Linked DNA regions of Enteractinococcus fodinae. The protein of the gene in region 1 interacts with the protein of each later gene in a pairwise test. Links are inferred from orthologs where the notes say so. Each region holds a gene or a part of one and is shown on either strand. Other genes may lie near its edges.

Evidence for each region.
Region 2: the proteins of J2S62_RS09775 (region 1) and ndk interact in binary tests that used the Escherichia coli proteins (3 or more experiments, as listed by UniProt). The link is inferred for Enteractinococcus fodinae from one-to-one orthologs.

Annotation. Positions count from the first base shown.
Region 1 is NZ_JAVDYJ010000001.1:2,094,362-2,111,040, forward strand. What follows is about bases 2,986-5,761. They hold J2S62_RS09775 (uracil-DNA glycosylase), read left to right. Parts: upstream 2,986-3,903; coding sequence 3,904-4,620; downstream 4,621-5,761. Other genes in these bases: J2S62_RS09765 (LytR C-terminal domain-containing protein), read right to left, coding at 2,986-3,593; J2S62_RS09770 (DUF3263 domain-containing protein), read right to left, coding at 3,590-3,829; J2S62_RS09780 (threonine/serine exporter family protein), read right to left, coding at 4,617-5,761. In the rest of the region: J2S62_RS09750 (DUF4031 domain-containing protein), read left to right, coding at 1-31; J2S62_RS09755 (SDR family oxidoreductase), read right to left, coding at 28-939; groL (chaperonin GroEL), read right to left, coding at 1,080-2,717; more of J2S62_RS09765, read right to left, coding at 2,925-2,985; more of J2S62_RS09780, read right to left, coding at 5,762-6,428; J2S62_RS09785 (AlbA family DNA-binding domain-containing protein), read left to right, coding at 7,044-8,666; J2S62_RS09790 (hypothetical protein), read right to left, coding at 8,663-9,154; J2S62_RS09795 (NtaA/DmoA family FMN-dependent monooxygenase), read right to left, coding at 9,158-10,465; J2S62_RS09800 (glycine cleavage T C-terminal barrel domain-containing protein), read right to left, coding at 10,625-11,929; J2S62_RS09805 (IclR family transcriptional regulator), read right to left, coding at 12,077-12,877; J2S62_RS09815 (DsbA family protein), read right to left, coding at 13,262-14,098; J2S62_RS09820 (hypothetical protein), read right to left, coding at 14,180-14,659; J2S62_RS09825 (fumarylacetoacetate hydrolase family protein), read left to right, coding at 14,791-15,699; J2S62_RS09830 (NADPH-dependent F420 reductase), read left to right, coding at 15,686-16,315; J2S62_RS09835 (tyramine oxidase subunit B), read right to left, coding at 16,383-16,679. UniProt on the Escherichia coli protein: Excises uracil residues from the DNA which can arise as a result of misincorporation of dUMP residues by DNA polymerase or due to deamination of cytosine.
Region 2 is NZ_JAVDYJ010000001.1:1,338,346-1,343,917, forward strand. The notes cover bases 1-2,859. They hold ndk (nucleoside-diphosphate kinase), read left to right. Parts: upstream 1-1,149; coding sequence 1,150-1,569; downstream 1,570-2,859. Other genes in these bases: J2S62_RS06305 (bifunctional folylpolyglutamate synthase/dihydrofolate synthase), read left to right, coding at 1-611; J2S62_RS06310 (DUF4233 domain-containing protein), read left to right, coding at 601-1,089; J2S62_RS06320 (NUDIX hydrolase), read right to left, coding at 1,638-2,300; J2S62_RS06325 (vitamin K epoxide reductase family protein), read right to left, coding at 2,308-2,859. In the rest of the region: more of J2S62_RS06325, read right to left, coding at 2,860-2,925; J2S62_RS06330 (Rne/Rng family ribonuclease), read left to right, coding at 3,278-5,572. UniProt on the Escherichia coli protein: Major role in the synthesis of nucleoside triphosphates other than ATP. The ATP gamma phosphate is transferred to the NDP beta phosphate via a ping-pong mechanism, using a phosphorylated active-site intermediate.

The DNA.
Region 1 (16,679 bases):
CTACCCTCGCGGTGGCAAGCGCGAGACCTAGCGTGGGGTTGCTCGGCCCGTGAAGTGATCCATCGTGGAGTTGATCCCCATAACATCACGCAGCTGATCTGCCAGAGATATCGGCAAGATCTTCAGCCAGTTGGCTAACGCAGCAGCAGGTGGCAGCACCAACTGACGCTTTCCGGCCTCAAGCGCCCGGAAAATTCGCTGGGCTACGTCGGAAGGTTCCAAGATGGGTAACAGCGGATTGGGGGAACTGGCGCCAGCAAACATCCCGGTGGACACGTAGAAGGGGTGGACCGATAGGGTGTGAATCCGGCGCCCATGATGGCGTAGCTCGGCCCGTAGGGACTCAGTGAATCCGTGTGCTGCCCACTTCGAGGCCGCATAGTCGGTTTGCCGGGCGACTCCGGTGAGCGAAGCAGCCGAGGCAATGACGGTGACTGACCCGAAATTATTCGTCAGCATATTCGGCAGAAACTGGCGGGTGACACGATACAGCGCCAACGCGTTGACCTGAAAGGTATACTCTACGTCCTCGTGATTTTGGTCCAGAAAGAGCTTGCCGGTCACGACCCCGGCATTATTGATCAGAAAATCGATCCCGCCGATGCGCTGGCGCACGGCATGGCCCGCGGCATCGACTGACTCATCTGAAGCCAGATCCACCACGTCATAGGAAGCATCTATGCCCAGCGACTGGATGTGTTCAACGGTCGCCGCTGCAGCATCGGGGTCGATATCCCAGACCACGACGTGCGATGCAGAACGCTGTGCTGCCCCCAGAGCCAAAAGACGCCCTAGTCCAGACCCGGCGCCGGTCACCAAGACGGTTTGGCCGCGCAACGACATTTGTCGTTCGGCTCGTTTGCGGTACCAGACCCCTGCGGCGCCCAGGGCACCCGCGCTGAAGGTAATGTTCCGAGCGGCACGTAGCAGTTTGCTCACGACGATTCCTTTCTGACCTCTCGAGTCATTCTACCGAGGCTTCAGAAGCTGTGAGTACACCTGAGGGTATTAACGGCAGTTGCCCCGGTGAAACACCGGGGCAACGCGTCAGACATGTGAGCTGTACGAAGACAGCGAGCTTACATCATGCCGCCCATACCACCCATTGGGTCCATGCCACCGGCAGCGGCAGCTGGATCAACAGGTTCTGGCTTCTCAGCAATAACAGCTTCGGTCGTCAGGAACAGGCCTGCGATCGATGCGGCGTTTTCCAGTGCGGAACGGGTGACCTTCACTGGATCGTTGATGCCAGCTTCCAGCAGGTTGATGTACTCGCCGGTTGCTGCGTTCAAGCCGTGCTCTGCTTCAAGGTTCTTGACCTTGTCGACGACCACACCTGGCTCGAAGCCAGCGTTTTGGGCGATTTGTTTCAGTGGTGCTTCGATGCCGATTTTCACAATGTTGGCACCGGTGGCTTCATCGCCTTCTAGCTTCAGATCGGCAAATGCGGTCTGTGCAGCTTCGATGAGTGCTACGCCACCACCGGCGACGATGCCTTCTTCAACGGCAGCTTTCGCGTTGCGGATGGCGTCTTCGATGCGAGCCTTGCGTTCTTTGAGCTCGACCTCGGTTGCTGCACCGGCGCGGATGACGGCAACACCGCCGGCCAGTTTGGCCAGGCGCTCTTGCAGTTTTTCGCGGTCGTAGTCCGAATCGGTGTTTTCGATCTCGGTACGGATCTGCGAGACCCGACCGGCGATCTGCTCGGAGTCGCCGGAACCTTCAACGATGGTGGTTTCGTCCTTGGTGACAACCACCTTGCGGGCGGTGCCCAGCATGTCAAGGTTGGCGTTTTCCAGGGTCAGGCCAACTTCTTCGGAGATGACCTGGCCGCCGGTGAGGATCGCGATGTCGTTGAGCATAGCCTTACGACGGTCGCCGAAGCCTGGGGCTTTGACGGCGACTGACTTGAAGGTGCCACGGATCTTGTTGACCACCAGGGTTGCCAGGGCTTCGCCTTCAATATCTTCGGCGATGATCAGCAGTGGTTTGTTCGACTGCATGACCTTTTCGAGGATGCCAACCATATCTCGGGCGTTGGAGATCTTGGAGTTGACGATCAGGATGTAAGGGTCTTCCAGAACTGCTTCCTGGCGTTCGCCGTCGGTGGCGAAGTAGCCGGAGATGTAGCCCTTGTCGAAGCGCATACCTTCGGTCAGTTCCAGATCCAGGCCGAACGTGTTGGACTCTTCAACGGTCACAACGCCTTCTTTGCCGACCTTATCCAAGGCTTCAGCAATCAGGCGACCGATTTCGAAGTCACCGGCTGAGATCGCAGCGGTGTTAGCAATTTGTTCAGTGGTTTCGACTTCACGAGCCTGCTGCTGCAATGCGTCGGTGACAGCTGTAACGGCTTTGTCGATGCCGCGACGCAGGGCGATTGGGTCGGCTCCGGCTGCAACGTTGCGCAGGCCTTCGGAGACCAGCGCCTGGGCCAGAACGGTTGCGGTAGTCGTACCGTCACCAGCGACATCATCGGTGCGCTTGGCGACTTCTTTGACCAGCTCGGCGCCAATCTTTTCGTATGGGTCTTCTAGTTCGATCTCTTTTGCGATCGAAACACCATCGTTGGTGATGGTCGGTGCGCCCCACTGTTTTTCCAGTACGACGTTGCGGCCACGTGGGCCCAGGGTTACCTTGACCGCCTCAGCCAGAGCGTTGAGACCCGCTTCTAGGCCGCGGCGTGCTTCTTCGTCAAATGCAATGGTCTTAGCCATGTATTGCACGGTCCTTTCGGGACGAGTTGGTTCCACACCTGCACCACAGTGCCCGCGACGGCAAACTCCTGCCCTGACCGGGTGGCGGTACAGAAGTTTCAGCTGATGGTGAGGTTTATCTGCGGGCAACTTTGGCAGTCACACCCGCAGAGTGCTAACACTAGTTTTAGCACTCGGGACCCCTGAGTGCAAGTAGCTAAAGTTCTGTTAATCAGCGGTGAGCACGACGAGCACACCGTCAACAGAGGCCTCATACACCGCGACCGCACCGACTTCGTCTGCCACGGCGCGCGCGGTCGCCTCGTTATCGGAGTAAAACACCGTCGTTTGAGCCGGGACCTGACCGCTCCAGTTGTCCGCGACCGGCACATTAAACCCGGCCGAACCGAGCTCTTGAGCGACCTGTGCGGCATAGCCCTGAATGGTGGAGGCGTTATACACACCTACCGGCAACTCATAGTCGACGGCTTCATCAGGAGCCTCGGTTTCTTCCGGGGAGGGCTCTTCTGGTTCCGGTGTCTCGTCGACTTCTTCAACCTCAACGGTCTCGGGGGCTTCGACCTCTTCGACGGGTTCGGGCTCGTCGAGCTCTTCTACCTCGTCGTCGACATCTTGGGGTTCATCGTCAACCGGAGCGATGACCGTCTCTTCGGACTCTGGACCGGCCTGATTTAGCGGGTCAGACGGATACAACCATAAATAGGAGCCGATACCAACGGCGAGCGCTGCTCCGCCGGCGAGAATAATGGCGTTGAGTTGTCCGGCACCTTTGGGTACGGGAAACTCTTTGCGGTGTGCACCCTGTTGGGTCGTGTAGCGTTCGACGTCGTCGAAGCGATCCCGGGGGTATTGATCTTGTGTCGATTGCTGGGTCACGGAGTCATACCTTCTACACGCTGGACTGTCGAGCGTGCGTTTAATAACCGTTCTACGAGCATCGGATCGTATGCATAGGCGCGTTCGGTGGTGATCAGCCGGGCAAGCTTGTGATAGTACCGGGTTGGGGTCATGCCGAAGGTATCGGTGATATCTCGGTCTTTAGCACCGGCGTAATGCCAGGAGCGTTTTTCGAATTCCAGCATTTGCTGGTCTATCGCGCTCAGCGCTGCCATGCTTCCCCCTTCTGATCGATTCGTCGCCACCAGTCTAAACTACCGCATCCTTCAGACTTCGTTAGGCTAATCCCATGACCTTTTCTGCTTGGCCAAATATTCATCCCTCTTGGCACCCAGTGTTGGCCCCTGTGGTCGAAGAGCTGACTGCACTCACCGAACATATCCGTTCTCGCCGAGAGGCCGGTGAGCACATTGAACCGCAACCGGAAAACGTCTTGCGGGCCTTTCGGATGCCCTTGGACGCCGTCAAGGTGCTCATCGTCGGGCAAGACCCCTACCCGACTCCCGGTCATGCGGTGGGGCTGAGCTTTGCCCTGCATCCACATGTGCGGCCGATTGCGCGATCGCTGGTCAATATCTTTCAGGAATTACACGATGATCTCGGCATCGAACCGGCGGAGTCTGGTGATCTGTCAGCATGGGAAGCCCAGGGTGTGATGTTGTTGAACCGAGTGCTGACCGTGACAGCCCACGAGGCTGGTTCCCACCGCAATATTGGGTGGGAGAAAATCACCGAGACCGTCATTGCAGCGTTAGCTCAGCGCGAGCAGCCTTTGGTGGCGATCTTGTGGGGTCGTCAGGCTCGTAATTTGGCCCCCTGGTTTACCGCCCCCTCCACGCTGGTGTTGGAAGCAGCCCACCCATCGCCACTGTCGGCTCGCCGGGGCTTTTTTGGTTCTCGCCCGTTTTCTCAAACCAACGAGTTCTTAAGCCAGCATGATGTGGCCCCGATTGACTGGCGGACACAGCCGACATCCCAGCAAGCTGATCAACAGGGATTGTTCTAGCGTTGCTCGGCCCGACGTCGTTCATTGGATTTTAGACCCGAGGTGAGCGGCCGTGCCAAGGCATCCCCTAGCACCAGACCGGTGGCGGTGGCCAAAATGATTACGGTGGCTTGCAGCAGTTCGAGAACTCCCCCGGACATCATGTCGACATTGGAACCAATTTCATACATCGCGCGGAAGATCATGAGCCCCGGTAGCAGGAACAACACGGCCGGGACCGCAACAACCAGCTGGGGTGCCCTGAGGCTTAGCGCGACGATGCGAGCAAAAAACCCTACCGCCACGGCAGCGCCCGCTGGTGCAATGCTGGGACCTAAGCCCAGATCGATCGCCCCTGCGTAGAACAGGTAGCCCACCGTCGAGACCGCCCCCGTCGGGATGATCAGCCGCAACCGGGTTTGACTGGCAATGGACATGCCCATGGCTGCCACGGCCACCACGATCGCAAGCACCCAGTGGTCATAACTAATGGTATTCATCGTGGTGATATCGATGGCCGGGGCGCCCACCATCGAAACGGCCACGATGCCCAACGCGATCCCTGCTACCAGGCCCACGTACACCAACAGCGACGACACGATACGGCCGGCCGAGGTCACCGGGAAGCCATTAATACCGTCTTGAACGGCTGAGACGATGCGTAACGATGGCACCAAAAGGATGAGGGACGCGGCGATCATGAGGGCTGGGTCTCGAAAGATCTCCAACCAATACAGGCCATAGGCCAACACGACTGCCATAAACCCACCGGCCATGGTCGCAAAAACATCTGGGGCCCTCCACCGGCCCATCACATAGACCGTGGCCATGCTCAGCGCCGAGGCACCCAGCGTCAACAGCGCCGAGAACCACGATCCGCCAATGAAAATTACGAAGGCCGAGGCCCAGACACCGTTAGCCAAAAACGCCACCCAGTTGGGAAAGGTTTTCTTCCGATGTCGAATCGCCGCCAGACGCGCGTGGGCATCATCGCGTTCTACTTCACCAGAGGCAATCTCAGTGACCAGTTCGTGTAAGTCTGCTAACCCAGCAAAGTCAGATTCCCAGCTGCGCACCACGCGCTGGTAGGTGGCCGGGGGTTCCCCGGGTGGTGCGAAGTTCAAGGAGATCGACTGGTTGGTGATATCGACTTCGGCGTCGAAAACACCGTAGGCCTGGGTCACGACAATGATCGAGGTTTCGACCTCAAGTGCCCCAGCTCCGAACCGGAACATGGTTTCGCCCAGTTTCAGCGCCAGGAGCATCGTGTTGTGGGCGTCTTTGGCCTCGGCTACCGCTTTATACCGTGCGCCGGTGAGTTGGTACGGCGAATCCTGCAGCCTATTGGCTAGTCGGATCGCCTGGGTGGGCAAGGGTTCGGTAACCGGTGGATACTCTTCGGTATAACTGGCCCGGGCGCCGTCGGCGGCAACATTGGTGTCGCGCTGTTTTTCTCCCAGACTCTGAAATGCTTGACGCCACGTGGTCAGGGCCGGGAATCTACGCGTGGACGGGCCGGGATCCTCTTGGACGTAGGCGACTTCTTCATCCAGCTTGGGCGGCTCACGAAGCGGTTCTACCGGTTGGGTCTCATCGTCAGTGGCTAACACGGACGTGGGCACCGGGTCTTGCGGGGCGGCATCCGGTTCGGTGACATGCGGTGCCATCTGCGGGGCTTCAGCATTTGGGTTCGGCAACGTCACGGCAGGGCGAATCACCGGGATGATCCCAACTTCTGCAGGAGGCTCAACCACCTCTGGGGCGACCTGATCGTCAGGAGCTTCGAGGTCTTGTGCCGTTGTGAGATCATCACGTTCTTCGTTGGCCACCGTTGCCCTCCCTTCCACTAAAAATCCCGGGTGCGGCTCCCCGGGATACACCTCACCCCACGACGCGCTGGCTCGTCTCGTGGGGTCAACCACCGCAAATACAGTATTAGAATCCCACACTTTTTCGAACGCACAAAACTGCACCGATTCGGGTCAAGCCCGGACATTTTCACTCGTCGTAATGCTGGCATCTAGCGTCGGTTGGACCCGAGAAGTCCACGGGGTTTGGGAGCTGATTGGTCGGCACCGATGGTGCAACCAGTCTGGCGTATCATGCCTGCTCAGCTCCTTCTTACGGTACCATCCCCGTCGGGGAGCACGACAGATTGGCGGACAAACACACCGGCTGACGCGTGTCATATTTCGTCCGGGGGCTCGAAGGTGAAATGCAAGCAACCCTGGGACTAAATCACCCAGTGAAAACTTCGAGCACGTAAACGCAACCTAACGAGCACCTTGACGGCGAGCGCAGCGACCAAAATATCCGGACAGAAGTGTGTTATTTCCGCATGCTGCTGCGCTAACGTTAGGGAGGAAAGGTTCTACCGAGCTCATTGCGTCCAACCGGTGGATCGCTCGGTGTACCTACAGAAGTTCACACGAATGGGATCACCTATGGCAGTGGTATGGGACGGCAGAACTGACGAGGAAAAACTTCAAGAACTTTTACGCCTTGGCGAACAGACGCAATTAGATTTCAAAGTCGAACTCGACTTGCGCGATCGGCGCCACGAACTGGATTTCGTCAAGGATGCGGTCGCCATGGCCAATCGTCCTCCCGGGGGGTACATTTTAGTTGGCATCACCGACGAGGGGCACTTACCGGTCACCCCGTGGCGAATTAAGAACCCGCAGATGTTCGATGGGGCCACCCTGCGCGACAAGATCGGCAAATATATCGAGGCCGATATCGAAGTGGTCTCTCAAATTCACCGCATCAACGGCAGCGATGTGGTGGTCATCGCGATCTTTTCTACTCGCTCGGGTCTTCCGGTGCCGATGATGCGCGTTGGCCAATACACCAGTCCGAACGGCAAGGGTCGGATGAAAACGAAAACCGTCTTCCGGCCAGGAGAGATTTTCATCCGGGACGGGGCCGGCAACGTGCCCATCCGCTACCGTGACTGGCCCTCGGTATTAGCCAAGTACGATCACCAGCTCAAAGAAGCCGCGACCAGTGATGTCAACTCGCTGATGTCCAAACTTGCTGAGGCACTCGGTGGCGGCGGCAAAGTCAATGTGCCGCTAGAACCGTTTATGACTGATGACACGGTCTCGGCGGCGATTCGCGCCAACATTCGTCAGGGGAACCGCGCCGAGCTAAAAATCTTCCTCCAGAACACCCGAGAAGAAATAGTGGTGGCCGAGGAGAAGATCAAGCCGCTGGTTCGATTAGTCGGGGTTGGGTGCGAAGCAATGCTGGCCGATGACTATGATTTAGCCATCAAAACCATCGGGACGATGTATGACGCGTTTACTTCCATTGCGAAGTCCCCCAGCGCAGTCGCGGCCACAATTGTGGCCGCATATTTATTTGGAGCAGCGGCTGTGCGGTTGGGTTGCTGGGAATTGATTCCGGAACTCGTGCTGCGCCCGTTTCAGCGCACCCCTGCCCATCCGCGATACAGTTCTTGGATTCGGTACGGCCAGATCGAGGCTTCAGCACATAATCAGTACCCGTTTTCTTCCGTGCCACTCGACGCCAACACGGATGATGCTGATGATAACGGCACCATGATTTCAGAAGGGTTGTCTTGGGCCCGGACGTATCCGTTGGTGCGTCCAGATGTGCTGCACGATTTTGGTCTCCACAACACATCGCGCAAGACCGACACGTTGTTGAATTCTCTATGTCAGTTTGATTTTCTCTACGCGTGGCTCGTCAACGCCTCGGCCCGGGAGCACGGCGGGGGTGGCGCGTATGCCGCCTCCTCTGCGTTCAAACACTGGCGGACTCTGCCGATCATTGAGCGTGCTATTAGTAATGGGGAAATGCGCGCGAAGTTATTCCCGGCTGCTCGAGAAAAAGAAATCGCCCAGGCGCTTCGCAGTACATATAGTCACGCAGAAAAGGTCTCCAACCGAGAACGGTATTTCACCGGTTGGCAGCCACTTCCACCGTGGATTTCGGAATTTGTCGAGCACATTGTCGCAGGTGGTAACGGCGCACATCAGCCATCTGGACGCTCAGTACCGCAGACCAACGTTGTATCCCTCAATGAGGTGCGGGCGAATTAGACGGACCGGTGAGGAAAGTACTTCTGCCACTCGGTCCCGACACTGGCCAAATAGAAACGGTGCCGCAGTTCGCGACTGAGCGGGCTGTCCGGGGCATGCACTTGGTGGTAGAAATCAGCGGCAGGCGTTTCGGTCAGGAGTCGTTCTTCTATCCGGACTGGTATGGGCTCCACACCTTCGGGGAGCGGGAGCAAAAATTCGACCAGTGCTCCCTCATCGGTGTCGACATAACGGCCGGTGGGGAAATGCTGCCGCACGGTGTGTTCTAGCGTGGCTGCCCCTTTAGCTTCGATGAATTTGCGACGTTTACGCCACCGCAGCTTGCGTGGTAAGTAACTATCGAACGTCACCCAGCAGATCAACGCCGCATCCTGGGTGCCATCGGTGTTGTGATAGACCTCAAGCAGGTCATAAGGACGGCCCCCATCAGACGGATACGACACAAAATCGCCCGGTGCGACTTCAATGGGTTCATTGTCGAGCTGCATGCTTCACCTCGTCTGATCGCCGGCATCTTGGAGGAGCTGGATGACCGGTGCGAAATCCTGAAATGATGCTGGTGCCATGGTGCTAGTCACCATAAACCCATCGGTGGCCCCCTGCCGCACAAGGTCGAGCATCTGCTGGGCCACACCTGCCGGATCGCCCACCAGCACCGGCTTAAACTGGGCAACCCCACCGGCAATCGCGAGCTCACCGATGGTGCGGGCGCCTTCAGCTACGACCTGTGCCACGATGTTTTCGAATCCTTCGGCGCCAGTGGCTCCGCGCTGTGCTCGTAAAAACTCAGCAGCGTCGTCGTGGAGGTTCCACTCCCCTGGATCGGCGCGGAAGACTGCCGCCAGGTCTTGCCACGCACTGTGCGGGTCGATGCGATCTTTGATCGTCTGCAATTTCTCTTCGGCTGCGGCCTGGGTCGCAGCCACAACTGGTTGCACAGCCATCAACGTCGTAATGGCGTCAGGGTTGCGTCCGACCTGTTCAGCTCTGGTACGCAGGTCAGCGCGGATCTGCTGGGCCTGCTGAGCAGTAGCGGCCACCATGAAGGTTGCATCGGCCCAGCGCGCCGCGAAATCCAGGCCTGTTGGTGACGCTCCGGCCTGCAACAGCATCGGTCGGTATCCGTCTACGTCTCCAGGTAGCGTCAACGGACCCACCCCGTCAGGAGTGGGCCGGATACTCGAGGAGTCAGCGAACTCCCCGGTTGTGGTGTCCATGGACAAACTGCTGTCCGGGAAGGTTCGCCAGATGTCGAGGACGTCTTGTGTCACCTTGTGGGCCGTGCGGTAGCGCTGTTCTTTGGGCGCCAACCCCGGCTGCTGCATATTCTGGGCTTCAGCATCGTAGGCCGAGGTTACGATGTTCCAGGCGGCTCGCCCACCTGAGAGCTGATGCAAGGTTGCTAGACGTCGTGCGATGTCATATGGCGGGACAAAGGAGGTCGAGATCGTGCATCCCAACCGCAGCTGTGAGGTCACACTCGCAACCGTCGACATGACGGTTACCGGGTCTAGATAGATGCCGCCTTTGGCGCCTCGGGAGATCACCGCATCCGTGGTGCCATCGTGGCCGCCAGCCATCGCGAGCGCATCGGCGATGAACACCATATCGTAACCGTCAGCTTCGAGCTGTTGACCGATGTCCGTCCAAAAACCGGCACGCAACCAGTCGGTTCGGTTCCCGGGATCACGCCAGGCGCCGGCGGCTTGGAAGGCTGGCAGATCGATCATCGCCGCGCACGGGATGGCCGAGGTAAAAGGCTTGGCTTTCAGCTGGGTGTCATGTGCAGGTGTGGTCATAGGCCCTTCCTCCGCCGGCATGATCCGGATCAGGTTGTTCGGGTCTGCGCGGTGCGCACTCTCAGCCGTAACGGCTCCCCGGGGTACGGTGTCTACCGTAGACCACCTGCTGGTGGCACCGCTGCGTGTTGCGTCCTGGCAACACGCAGCGGCAATCGCCTAGATCGCAGCATCCATGCCTTTGGTGCGGAGGATTTCGCGCTGGTTAGGATTGACCGATTCGCGGAAGGGCATTTCAACCACTTCAGCTGCAACGGGACTACCCGGCATATCGGCATACTGTTCAGGTAAATGTACCCACAGTTCAGTGCCGATTGCCGAGTGTTCTACGGGTACGTATCCCATGGCGATGTTCTGACCAATCTCTGGTGAATACCACGGGGACGTGACATACCCGCTGGCTTCACCGTCTGAGGTAGTCGAAATCAGCCAGAAGTCGGGCGCGTAGTCGTTGATCGGTGCGCCACCCATAATCATCCCGACCAACTGATGCGTATACGGCTGCTGCCCGACCTCAAGCTGTTCCCGAACTGCTTCAAGTGCGGCTTTGCCGATGTAGTCGGCAGTTTTTTGGCGCGGGACTTGGTAGGCCAAGTTCACTTGGAAAGGTAAGGTCTCCTGATCCATGTCCTGACCCCACGAAAGGATCCCGGCGGCAATGCGCCGGTGGTGCGCCGGCGCTATGACGGACAGCTGATGTTTTTCACCCGCCGCTAGGATGGCGTTCCACATGTCCTCGGCGTGCAAGGACGCGTCATAGAGGTAGATTTCATACCCCTTTTCACCCGAGAAGCCAGTCTGGGAGACCACCACATCATGGCCTGCTACCTGACCTGTCATCAAGCCGTATGGAGGCAACTGGGCGACCACGTCACCGAAGAGATCCACCATCAGGTCCACCGACTTCGGGCCTTGGATCTGCACAGGAGCAACATCAATTTCTTTGATGTCCACATCGAATCTGCGCCCGACGTTGACACCTTGTAACCAAAATTCCAGATCGGAGTCAGAAATGGAGAACCAGAACTCATCATCGGCAACGCGCAACAGGACAGGATCGTTTAGGATTCCGCCCGCCTCATTGCACAAGATGACATAGCGTGCCCGCATGACTGGGATCTTGGTGGCATCCCGGGTGATTACGAAGTTCACGTAGGCTTCGGCATCGGGGCCTTTGACCTGGATTTGTCGTTCTACCGCCACGTTCCAGAGCGTCACGTGGTTGACGAGCGCATCGTATTCGACCATGGCCCCGCCATCTTCGGGGCGGACGTAACCGCGCGGATGATACATCCGGTTGTATATCGACGCTCGCCAGCAACCGGCTTCCATCGAGAGGTGCCAGTAAGGTGACTTTCGGACTCGAGTATCGATGAGCATCTCGACCGGGGTGGGCCCGGACTGTCGAAGATTAATCGGTACAACACGGTTGGATTGATCGACTGATGGTTGGTTCGCGTTCATGGGGTTCCTCCCTGTGGGGCACGGAGGGCATCGGCTCTGGCCTGCCGAAAATCAACCCTCGATGTTGCATAATGTGCTACAACGCTCGCACTATGCAGCACGTACTCACAGTCTAATCGTGACTCGCATCACAGGTAAAGAGGTTTATTAAGCTGTGGGGTCGACCCGAGAAAAGCCCAACCGACTTTCCAGATCGCGCGCAGCCTGGCGCGCTTGCGCAAGGAATGGTTCGAACTGGGCTTCCGGCATTCTAAAGTCTGGTGCGGTTACCGACACCGCGGCGACGAGTTGCCCGGTTGCATCCCAGACCGGTACTGCGAGCGCATTGATGCCCTCTTCCCACTCTCCGACGGCTGACGCCCAACCGCGTTGGCGAATAACTCCCAACTCTTCGGCGAGATGCTTGGCCTCGAGTTGGGTGGCTTCGGTAAATTTCACAAGAGGTTGGGCACTGACCTGTGCCCATACCTCTTCGGGAGCGTAAGCCAGCAAGAGCTTGCCTGTCGACGTGGCATGCAATGGCACGCGCTGTCCGACATACTGCCCCGCTACGCCAACCATACGTTGGCCAGCGCTTTGAGTGATCGTTACGGCATAGCCTTCATCGAGGATCGCGACATTGGTAGTTTCCTGGGTCGCTTCGGCAAGCGCATCACAGATCGTTTGACTATCGCGTGCTAAATCGAAACGCGTAGAGACCGGGTATGCCATGCGCAGCAACCCGATGCCCAGTCGGTACGCTCCTCGATCAGCAAGCTGTTCGACGACATTCCGATGTTCTAACGTGGCCAGCAGACGCGAGGCAGTAGACCGATGCACACCCAACCGGCGCGCGATCTCGGAGCTGGTCAGTTCAGTTTCTTCGGTGAGAAACTCCAGAATTTGCAATGCACGATCAACCGACTGAATGGGCGCTGCTACTTCTGGGCGCTGTTCTGAACTTGTCATTGGGTTCCTCACTCGTCAAACAATGTCGGCTGTGCTTCTCTAGGCTACCCAAGGGTGTGCACAGTCTGACTAACATCCGATGCTGCCCAGCTGTTCGACATGGTGTTAGTCGATAATAAACTGCATCACCGCTGCGGTTGCACGCCTGTCGGTCGGCGCCCCAGACGACCTCTGGGACGACAAAACCCCGGAACTCTACTACGAAAGTTCCGGGGTGTTGGAGCCCCCTATCGGATTCGAACCGATGACCCCCTGTTTACAAGACAGGTGCTCTGGCCAGCTGAGCTAAGGAGGCGTGGCTGTCTAGCCGTCAATTTATGACCTACGCTAGTCTAGCCCAAACCATGAGGAAACAAAAACCTAGCGGCGCCATTTCCCCTGGCATTAGTCGTCGAGTTGTGACTCAGCCCAGGATTGGAACGATTCGCCACCGGATGTGTTTTCGTAGTGCTCACCATTGACCCAAATGGACGGGGTACCAGCGATCCCGTCTTTGACTGCATGAGCGGTCGTGTAATTCACAAATGGACGGAAGGTGTTGTCGGAGACGCACCCTTCGATGTCAGCTCCGATTTCTCCGGCCAAAGCGACCAGTTCGTCGTTGGACAGGCCGGCACCTTGGTGCGTATCGTAGCTGGTGAAGACCGCGTGAATGTACTCGCTGGTATGTTCAGGCGACTCTTCTGCCACACAAGCCATCGCATTTGCTGCACGAGATGAGTAGTTTTCGGTCCCAGGATTATCTAGGTAATTGACCAACCGGTATTCGATGGTGTGGCCATCTGCAGCCAGCTCATCAAGTGCGCCAGCGTTCTCGCTTTCAAACTGCGCACAGTACACACAGTTGGCATCAGCATAAATAATGATGTCAGCTACGTCTGAGCCGGGCACGTCGGTGGGCATCTGACCTGCAGTGTCTGGGTTTGGCTCATCGACCTGCGTGGCATCGACTTCCTCGGGCGCATTGCCCTCAGCCGGGGCACCGTCTTCCAAGAGCAACCCACCGGTTTCTGTTGCAGCGGTTGGCGTCGGACCGGCATCAGGGATCGAACGCGAAGAGTTCATCAAAGTCACGACCACAATGATGGCGACCACAGCGGCAACGACACCGACGATTGTCCATGTGATGATGCGGGAACGCCGTTTCTCCGCCGCGAGTTGGTTAGCTTGCGCCTGCCGTACAGTGTCACGTGAGCTGCCAGCTGACTTATTTTTGGCCATTATCCTTACCTAAGGTAGTGAGTTGTTAAATTTTGAACCAGTCAGAGTATACGGCTGGTTTCTGAACATTGACTGGACTTTTTACTGCTGCGGTTCCAGCTGCGGGTGCTCGCCCTGGATGGTGGGCTCCCCGGTGTCGGGGTCGAAAACAATCCGTAAGTCCAGCTGTTCTCCATCCACGGTGGTCACCTCAGCCTCCAGCAAGTTGCCACGCCACAGGTCCGCTTCCACTTCCTGCACTTCAGGATATTTAGCAATCACATTAGATTCCAGCACGTCCTGCTGATGGTTCTGGCTGACCACACCATAGACCCCCGATGCGACACCCAAAAGCATGGCGACCAACCCGGCGAGAGTCTCAATGCGAACATCGCGCGGAGCATCGGCTCGTTCGCCTCGGCTATCGGTACCTTCGAACCGGCGCGTCTCACCCGACTCCCAGGCTTTCAGGCGACGGGCACGCCAGGTCGCATGTGCCAGAATGGCTGCTCCGGCAATGGCAAAAACAAAGCCGATCCCGATAGCTAGTTGCGGCGTTTGCAAGTCCAGAGGTTCAAACATACTTCCATTGTCTACGATGAGCACCGAGCGAGAAGTTATTTCACTTGGTTTTGACTTAGCGCGTAGTCAGATCGCGGCTTAGCGTCGCGTCATCGTTCCAGACTGGGCTGGAGTGTGATGAACTTAGAGCTATGAAACTCGCTACATTTCGCTTGCCACAAGAACGCCCCGATGCACCCGGAGCCACATTTGCCGCGCTCATCATCAAAACCGAGACCGATGACTCCGGGGCCGAATACGCGACCCAGGCTGTGCGACTGCCCGATATCACTGATGTCGGGGCCCTGCTCACCCTGGCGCCGCCGGAGCGTCAGGCCATTGTGCAAGAAGCACTTGATGCCGCTCAGCAGGACGCCAACTACATCATCGACGCCACGACGCTGAGCTATGAAACCCTCATCCCCTACCCGTCAAAAATCTTCTGTATAGGTCTCAACTACCGGAACCATATCGAAGAGACCGGGCTCGACCTTCCCAAATATCCCACAATTTTTGCGAAATACGGTCAGACGCTCACGAGCGCCTATAGTGAGATCGCTGTGCCGGAGATTGATCATCGGCTGGACTACGAGGGCGAGTTAGCCGTGATCATCGGCGCCCCAGGTAAAAATATCTCTGCGGCCAACGCTGCCGATTACATCGCCGGATATGCCATCAGCAACGACATCTCGTTGCGCGGCTTACAAGGTCGCACCGATGAATGGACTCAGGGCAAAATCCTGGAGGCTTCTACTCCGGTTGGCCCTTGGCTGACAACCGCCGACGAATTCCAGTCCAAGGCCGAACTCACCACGTTAGTCAACGGCGAAGTGCGCCAACGCGATTCCGTTGATGACCTAGTCTTCGGGGTGGGCGACTTACTTGAATACCTATCTCAGCTGATCACCTTACTGCCCGGGGATATCATCATGACCGGCACCCCCGGCGGCGTGGCACTTGCAATGCGTGATGAGCACGGCCGCCGTCCGTGGCTTAAGCCAGGAGACGTTGTAGAGACCCGCATTGAAGGCCTCGGTGCACAGCGCAATGCCATCGTTTGATCGTATCGGCGTGCTGGGCGCAGGTCGGGCTGGAACCGCTTTTGCTCGGGCAGCAGCACGCAGCGGCATCGACGTGCAGATCGCTTCAACGCGTACGCCGACTCAAATGCGCTACCACTTGATGCAGTACGCACCCCAAGCTCGTGCGGTGTTAGCCGAAGAGGTAGCAGACGGCGTGGATCTCGTCATTCTTGCGGTGCCGCAAGAAGACCTGGACGATGTGGCTCCGGCGTGGTTTACTGATCGGATCCTGGTCGATGCCACCAACCGCTGGCACGATGAACCGTTGCCCGAGTGGTTCGAGAAAGGACTCGCATCAGGGCTGAGCTCTTCGGAAGTCATAGCGCAGCGATTCGATACGGCCACGGTGGTAAAGGCTCTGAACCATATTTCCCACTGGGCGATGGACACCCCGGCGGCTGACGAGGAACGTGCTGCAGCGGTGGCCTCAGATAGTCCCAGTGCCGCAAAGGTCGTTGCCGACTTGGTCTCGGCACTGGGCTTTGCACCTGTCGTTGCCTCGAGTCTGGCCGCAGGGCGCCATACTGAACCGGGGACACCGTATTTCAATGTCGCCGCGACGTCAGAACAGCTCGCCAGGCACTTCTTGGCTTAATCACGTCATAAAAAAAGCGAATCCGGGGTGCCACTGTGTGGCTCCCCGGATTCGCTTGGTGCTGGTCTTAATACGCTGCGGGGGCGTCCCACAGGTTCAGGCTGGTGCCGATATTGTTCTCAACGGCGTAGTTGTAGATATCGTGCGCCCAGGCGACGTCTTCAACAGGCATACCACCGACCGAATAGACGATGATCTCGTCGTCGGACTTGCGGCCTTCGATTCGTCCAGCAGCAATGTCGCCCATTTGCTGTAGGTCTTCACGAGGGAAGTGGCCATCGTGCTGGAGTTTCAGCATGCGCGACCCGATGATACCAATCTGGTCGTATGCTACCTGGGTGGTGTATTCATGGTGCCATTCATC
Region 2 (5,572 bases), 760 kb from region 1 along the record:
AGGACATCCTGCAAGACGGGCTGGCCCAAGTGACCAGCCCGGGTCGACTGGAATTGTTGCGTACCAACCCTTCATTGGTCGTGGACGCCGCGCACAACCCACACGGCATCGAGGCCACCGCTTCAACCATCCGAGAAACCTTCAACTTCTCAGCCCTTGGTTTGGTCGTGGGGATCCTCGATGACAAAGACGCCCTCGGTGTGCTCAACGCGCTGTTCGACCACTTCGGAGACGACGTTGAACACTTGGCCATCACCAAATCCAACTCACCGCGCGCCATCAGCCCCGAAGACCTGACCGAAATCGCACTGGACGCCGGCTGGGATGAAGACCATATCTTCACCACCGATTCGGTCGTGGATGCGATCGGCTGGGCCGTCCGGGGAGTCCGAGAACAAGACTCCCAGATTCAAGACGCCGGTCGCACCCTGATGGCTGGTACCGGGGGAGCCGGGGTCCTGGTGACCGGCTCGATTACCCTGGTTGGCCAGGTCCGCGACCTGCTGGGCACCGATGCCACCGCCACCGATGCCACGGTAGAAATCGACGACCACGACGACTTGAGTGCTTTCTTCGCCGACGAGGACCAGGAGGATGACGATGAGTCCTGAACAAGCCGACAACACCAATCGGGAATCCTGGCGCCCGGAACGCGAAACCAAAGCACAACGCGAATGGCAGCCCGGTCAACCCAAAAAAGAACGCTCCGTGATGGTGTTGTTCACCTCGACCGTGCTGTTGGGCGAAGCATTTGTTATCGCCTTTTTTGGCCTGATGCTCTACGGTCTGAACCAAGACGAGGGCGGCCTATGGATGCTCATCGGGGCGCTCGTGTTCGCGCTCATCACCGGAGCCGCCGCACGCTTCGTCACCAAACCCGCCGGCCTCGTCTTCGGCTGGATTATCCAAGCGGTCCTAATCGCTTCGGGCTTTTTAGAGCCCTTTGGATTCCTCGTGGGCATCGCCTTCGCCGCTGCCTGGTGGTACGCGGTGGTCAAAGGCAAACAAATCGATCGCGAGAAGCAACAACGGGCTGCTGAAGAGAAAGCCTGGCGGCGTGAACACGGTGTGGAAGCAACCGACGATTAGGTATGATCGTAGACGGCAGCGTGACCGCGCTGTCCAAAGCCCTGGATGATTGAGGTAGATATGAGCCAGCCTGAACGCACACTTGTACTCGTGAAGCCTGATGGCGTGGAACGTGGACTGACCGGTGAAATTCTGGCGCGCATCGAGCGCAAAGGTTACACCATTGTCGAGCTGCTCATGCTCAACGCTACCCACCAGATGCTTGCCGAGCACTACGAAGAACACGAAGGCAAAGAGTTCTTTGAACCCCTCGTGAATTTCATGGCTTCTGGACCGCTCGTCGCTGCCGTGATCGAAGGCGAACGTGTCATCGAAGGGATTCGCGCGCTGGCCGGCATCTCAGACCCGACGCTTGCTGAACCCGGCACCATTCGCGGAGATTACGGTCGCGACTGGGGCGAAGGCGTGCAGAAAAACCTCATTCACGCATCGGATTCGACCCTGTCTGCCGAACGGGAGATTGAGATCTGGTTCGGCTAACCCGAAGACATTTTTAAAACCTCGCTGGCACCGCTTCTTGGCGGTGCCAGCAGGGTTTTAACGTCGGTTCACAATCCTCGAATGGGTTCAACCACCGGGTCGTGTTGCAACAGCCCTTCTATTGAGCCATATTCCAGGATGCCAGACAGTAAGAACCGGGTCGGGCTCATCAACGCGATACGTTTTGCATCAGCGTCCCGAAGGATCGATTCGATGGTCAGCCATTCAGCTGATGTGGCCTCGGTGGTGATGTTCTCAGGCACGAGGTCGTCGTCTGGAGTCGCGATATAAAAGAAGGTATCAAAGCGTTTCGGAAGACCGACCGGGGTAATGAGGTTGGCCCACGGGCGCAGAATCTGCGGTTCCAGCCCGAGGCCGGTTTCTTCCTCAACCTCGCGCAGGCCAGTGCGTAACATCATCGACGCGTTGGTCACGGCCTCCTGTGAGTTTGTCGAACCCAGGGAGGTTTTCTGCCAGCCCTTGGCATGGTTCGAAAGGATGGGGCGAACTGCTTCACCGAAATCATACTCGGCGTCCTCAGGATCCGTACGACCCCCTGGGAACACGACCGCGCCGGCGGCAAAATCCATGGTGGTTGCCCGGTGCTGCACATAGACCTCGAGCGTGTTGGCAGCCTCACGCAGCATGATCACCGAGGCAGCTTGCCGAAGCTGCACATAGGGGTGCGTGAGTTCTGGTCGGGGCATGGCATTGAATTTGTTCGCGTCCACTTGTGTCCTAAAACATTGCTTCGCCAAAGCGCAGCATGATCGATGCAGCGATCACCACGTAGAGCAGGATGATCGCGGGCCAGACGGCCGTTGTTATTATCATCTTCGTGCGTGGTGTGACTTTGATCAAGTCACGGGCGACGTTTCGCGCAAAAATAAGGACGGCGGCGGGGATCGTGACCGCCCAGATCACCATGCAGTACAGACATAACGTATTAATGACATACACGGCTTGGATCCACAGCCACAAACAGAACACCATGGCCAGACCCAAGCCAATTGAGGTCGCATGCCACCACCAATTCGCAAACCGTGCCCCGCCGACGATGGCCATACCAATGGTGATGACCACAGCGAACCCGATAATGCCGATGAACTGGTTGGGAAAGCCAAATAATGCAGCTTGCCACGACTGCATGACCGTCCCACACGAGACCCAGACACTAAAATCGCACGAGGTCAGATAGTCCGGATCCATCCATAATTGGATGCGTTCATAGGTCAACACCAGGGTGGCGCCCAGGCCGATGAGGCCTGCAATAATCAAGACCATGGCCGTGCCAAAACTGGTGGCGTACCAGGGCTGCGCTTCGGCGTCATTGGGGTTTAGTACTGCGGTATTCACCCGGCCAAGTATAGGGCTGTCAGCTGAGCAGCAGCCCAGAATAACCAGTTTTCGGTGAAAGTATGTCACAATGGGGGAGACCACACTGGGCACGCACACCCGGTGGGTCCTGCGGAAGCTTTATGGTTTGCAGGTGCGAAGGTTGATTCCATCGTGAAGATGAAGATGTATGAATCCCAGACCGCAAACTCCTGAAGTTTTTATTGAATTGTCTTGTACGCTTCTGCTGGCTCCGGCACAGACCGGTTCACTTGAGGCTTTTTCGTAGTGCGTACTCGCCACTGGCGTACGCACAACCGGATTGGCCTATGCGCGATGGGTGCGGATCGCGGATAGGCCCGGGAGGCGCAGCATGCCAGCTGCCGATAACACACAACCACAAATGAATACTGCGCAACATTCGGTCACTGCCGGCACTCCGATGCCGGATGACCCGACCGCCTTACTGTTCCAGGCCCCGGACTACTCACAGGTTCCGGTTCGTCGGCGCCAACCCGAACCCGACGATGAGCCCGAGGAAAATAATCGCGGCCAAAAGAACCGACCGCGCAAAAAACAACAGCAACAACAATCCGACCGCCGTGATCGCAACAACGACGACAACGATGACCGGAAAGATCGTCAGGACAAAAACGGCAAACATCGTAACGGGCATGACGACCGGGACGATAACGCTGATGAAGATTCCGACTCGAGAAACCAGCGACGCTCCCGCGGTAAACGTAACGACGACCAAAAGCAGCAATCAACGGACGACGAGCAACCCGTCTCACATCGTCGACGTCGACGCCGGCGCGGCAACGTTGACCTAGAAATGGATGGCGGCGGCGACGGGGACCCCGAAGATACCGTCACCCGCGTCCGTGCCCCCCGCCAAGCATCGACCTCCGGTTCAGACGAAGTCACCTCCTTGCGCGGCTCGACACGTTTAGAAGCCAAACGCCAACGACGTCGTTCGAATCGACGGGGTGGACGGCAGCGCAGCACAATCATCTCGGAAGCCGAGTTTTTGGCCCGCCGAGAATCGGTCGAACGCAAGATGTTGGTTCGCCAGCGCGAGAGCCAAATCCAAATCGCCGTGTTGGAAGATGGCATCTTCGCCGAACACTTTGTGTCCAACACCCAACAAGACTCCCTAATCGGCAACGTGTACTTGGGCAAAGTCCAAAACGTGTTGCCATCCATGGAAGCCGCATTCGTTGACATCGGTCGCGGTCGCAACGCCGTGCTCTACGCCGGTGAAGTCAACTGGGATACCGCCCAGCTCGACGGCAAAGCCAAAAAGATTGAAAACGCCCTGAAATCCGGCGACTCCGTGCTGGTCCAGGTCACCAAAGACCCAGTGGGCCACAAAGGGGCCCGTCTGACGGCACAGATCTCGCTGCCCGGGCGCTACCTGGTCTATGTCCCCAATGGTTCGATGACCGGTATCTCCCGCAAGCTGCCAGATACCGAACGCAATCGACTCAAAGCCATTCTCAAAGAGCACCTCCCGGATAAAACGGGCGTCATCGTGCGTACCGCAGCCGAGGGGATTTCCGAAGAAGAACTCCTCAATGACATCAACCGGTTGCGCAACCAGTGGGAAGAGATCGAAAAACACTCCAAGTCCAATAAGGTCTTGGCGCCAGAGCTCTTGCACTCTGAGCCCGATCTGACCATCAAGGTCGTTCGGGACGTCTTCAACGAAGACTTCACCAAAATGCTGGTCGAAGGTGAAGAAGTCTGGGACAAGATCCAGGCCTACGTCACCTATGTCGCCCCAGATCTTGTCGATCGCTTAGAGCAATGGGATCCGAAAGCCTTCAACGGGGCGGACCTGTTTGGCCACTACCGGATAGATGAGCAACTCCATAAGGCACTGGACCGGAAGGTCAATTTGCCATCGGGTGGTTCATTAGTCTTTGACCGCACCGAAGCGATGACCGTCGTTGACGTCAACACCGGGAAATTCACCGGTTCCGGGGGCAACCTCGAAGAGACTGTGACCAAGAACAACTTGGAGGCCGCCGAAGAGATCGTTCGTCAGCTTCGGCTGCGCGACATTGGGGGCATCATCGTCATCGACTTCATTGACATGGTCTTAGAGTCCAACCGCGACCTCGTTGTTCGTCGGTTGGTCGAATGCCTTGGCCGAGACCGCTCCCGCCACCAGGTCGCCGAAGTGACCTCGCTGGGCTTGGTCCAAATGACGCGCAAACGCATGGGAACCGGTTTGGTCGAAGTGTTTTCCCACACCTGTGAGCACTGTGCAGGGCGCGGCATCATTGTCCATGACGAGCCCATCGAACGTGGCAAACCTTATGAGACTGCAGCGCAGCGCCGCCGTGGCGGCGAGGCCGGGACTCGTCGCAGCCGGCGTCGGCAAGCCAATGACCAGCACCAAGAGCAGGACACCTCCTCGGACCAGCAGCCAGACGAAAAGGCTGAAAAAACCCGTAGTGCGATGGCTTCGATCGCCGCTGCCACACTGGACGACAATGAGGGCCAGGACGATGCTGAGCAGCAGCAAACTGATCACCAAAAGCAGTCGAGCAATCAGAAGCAGTCCGGGCACAAGAACGGGACCTCGCGTCGTCGTCGCAGAAGTGACCGCGGACGTGGTGACGCCACAGAAGATACCCAGCAAGAGTCCAAGGCGGAACAA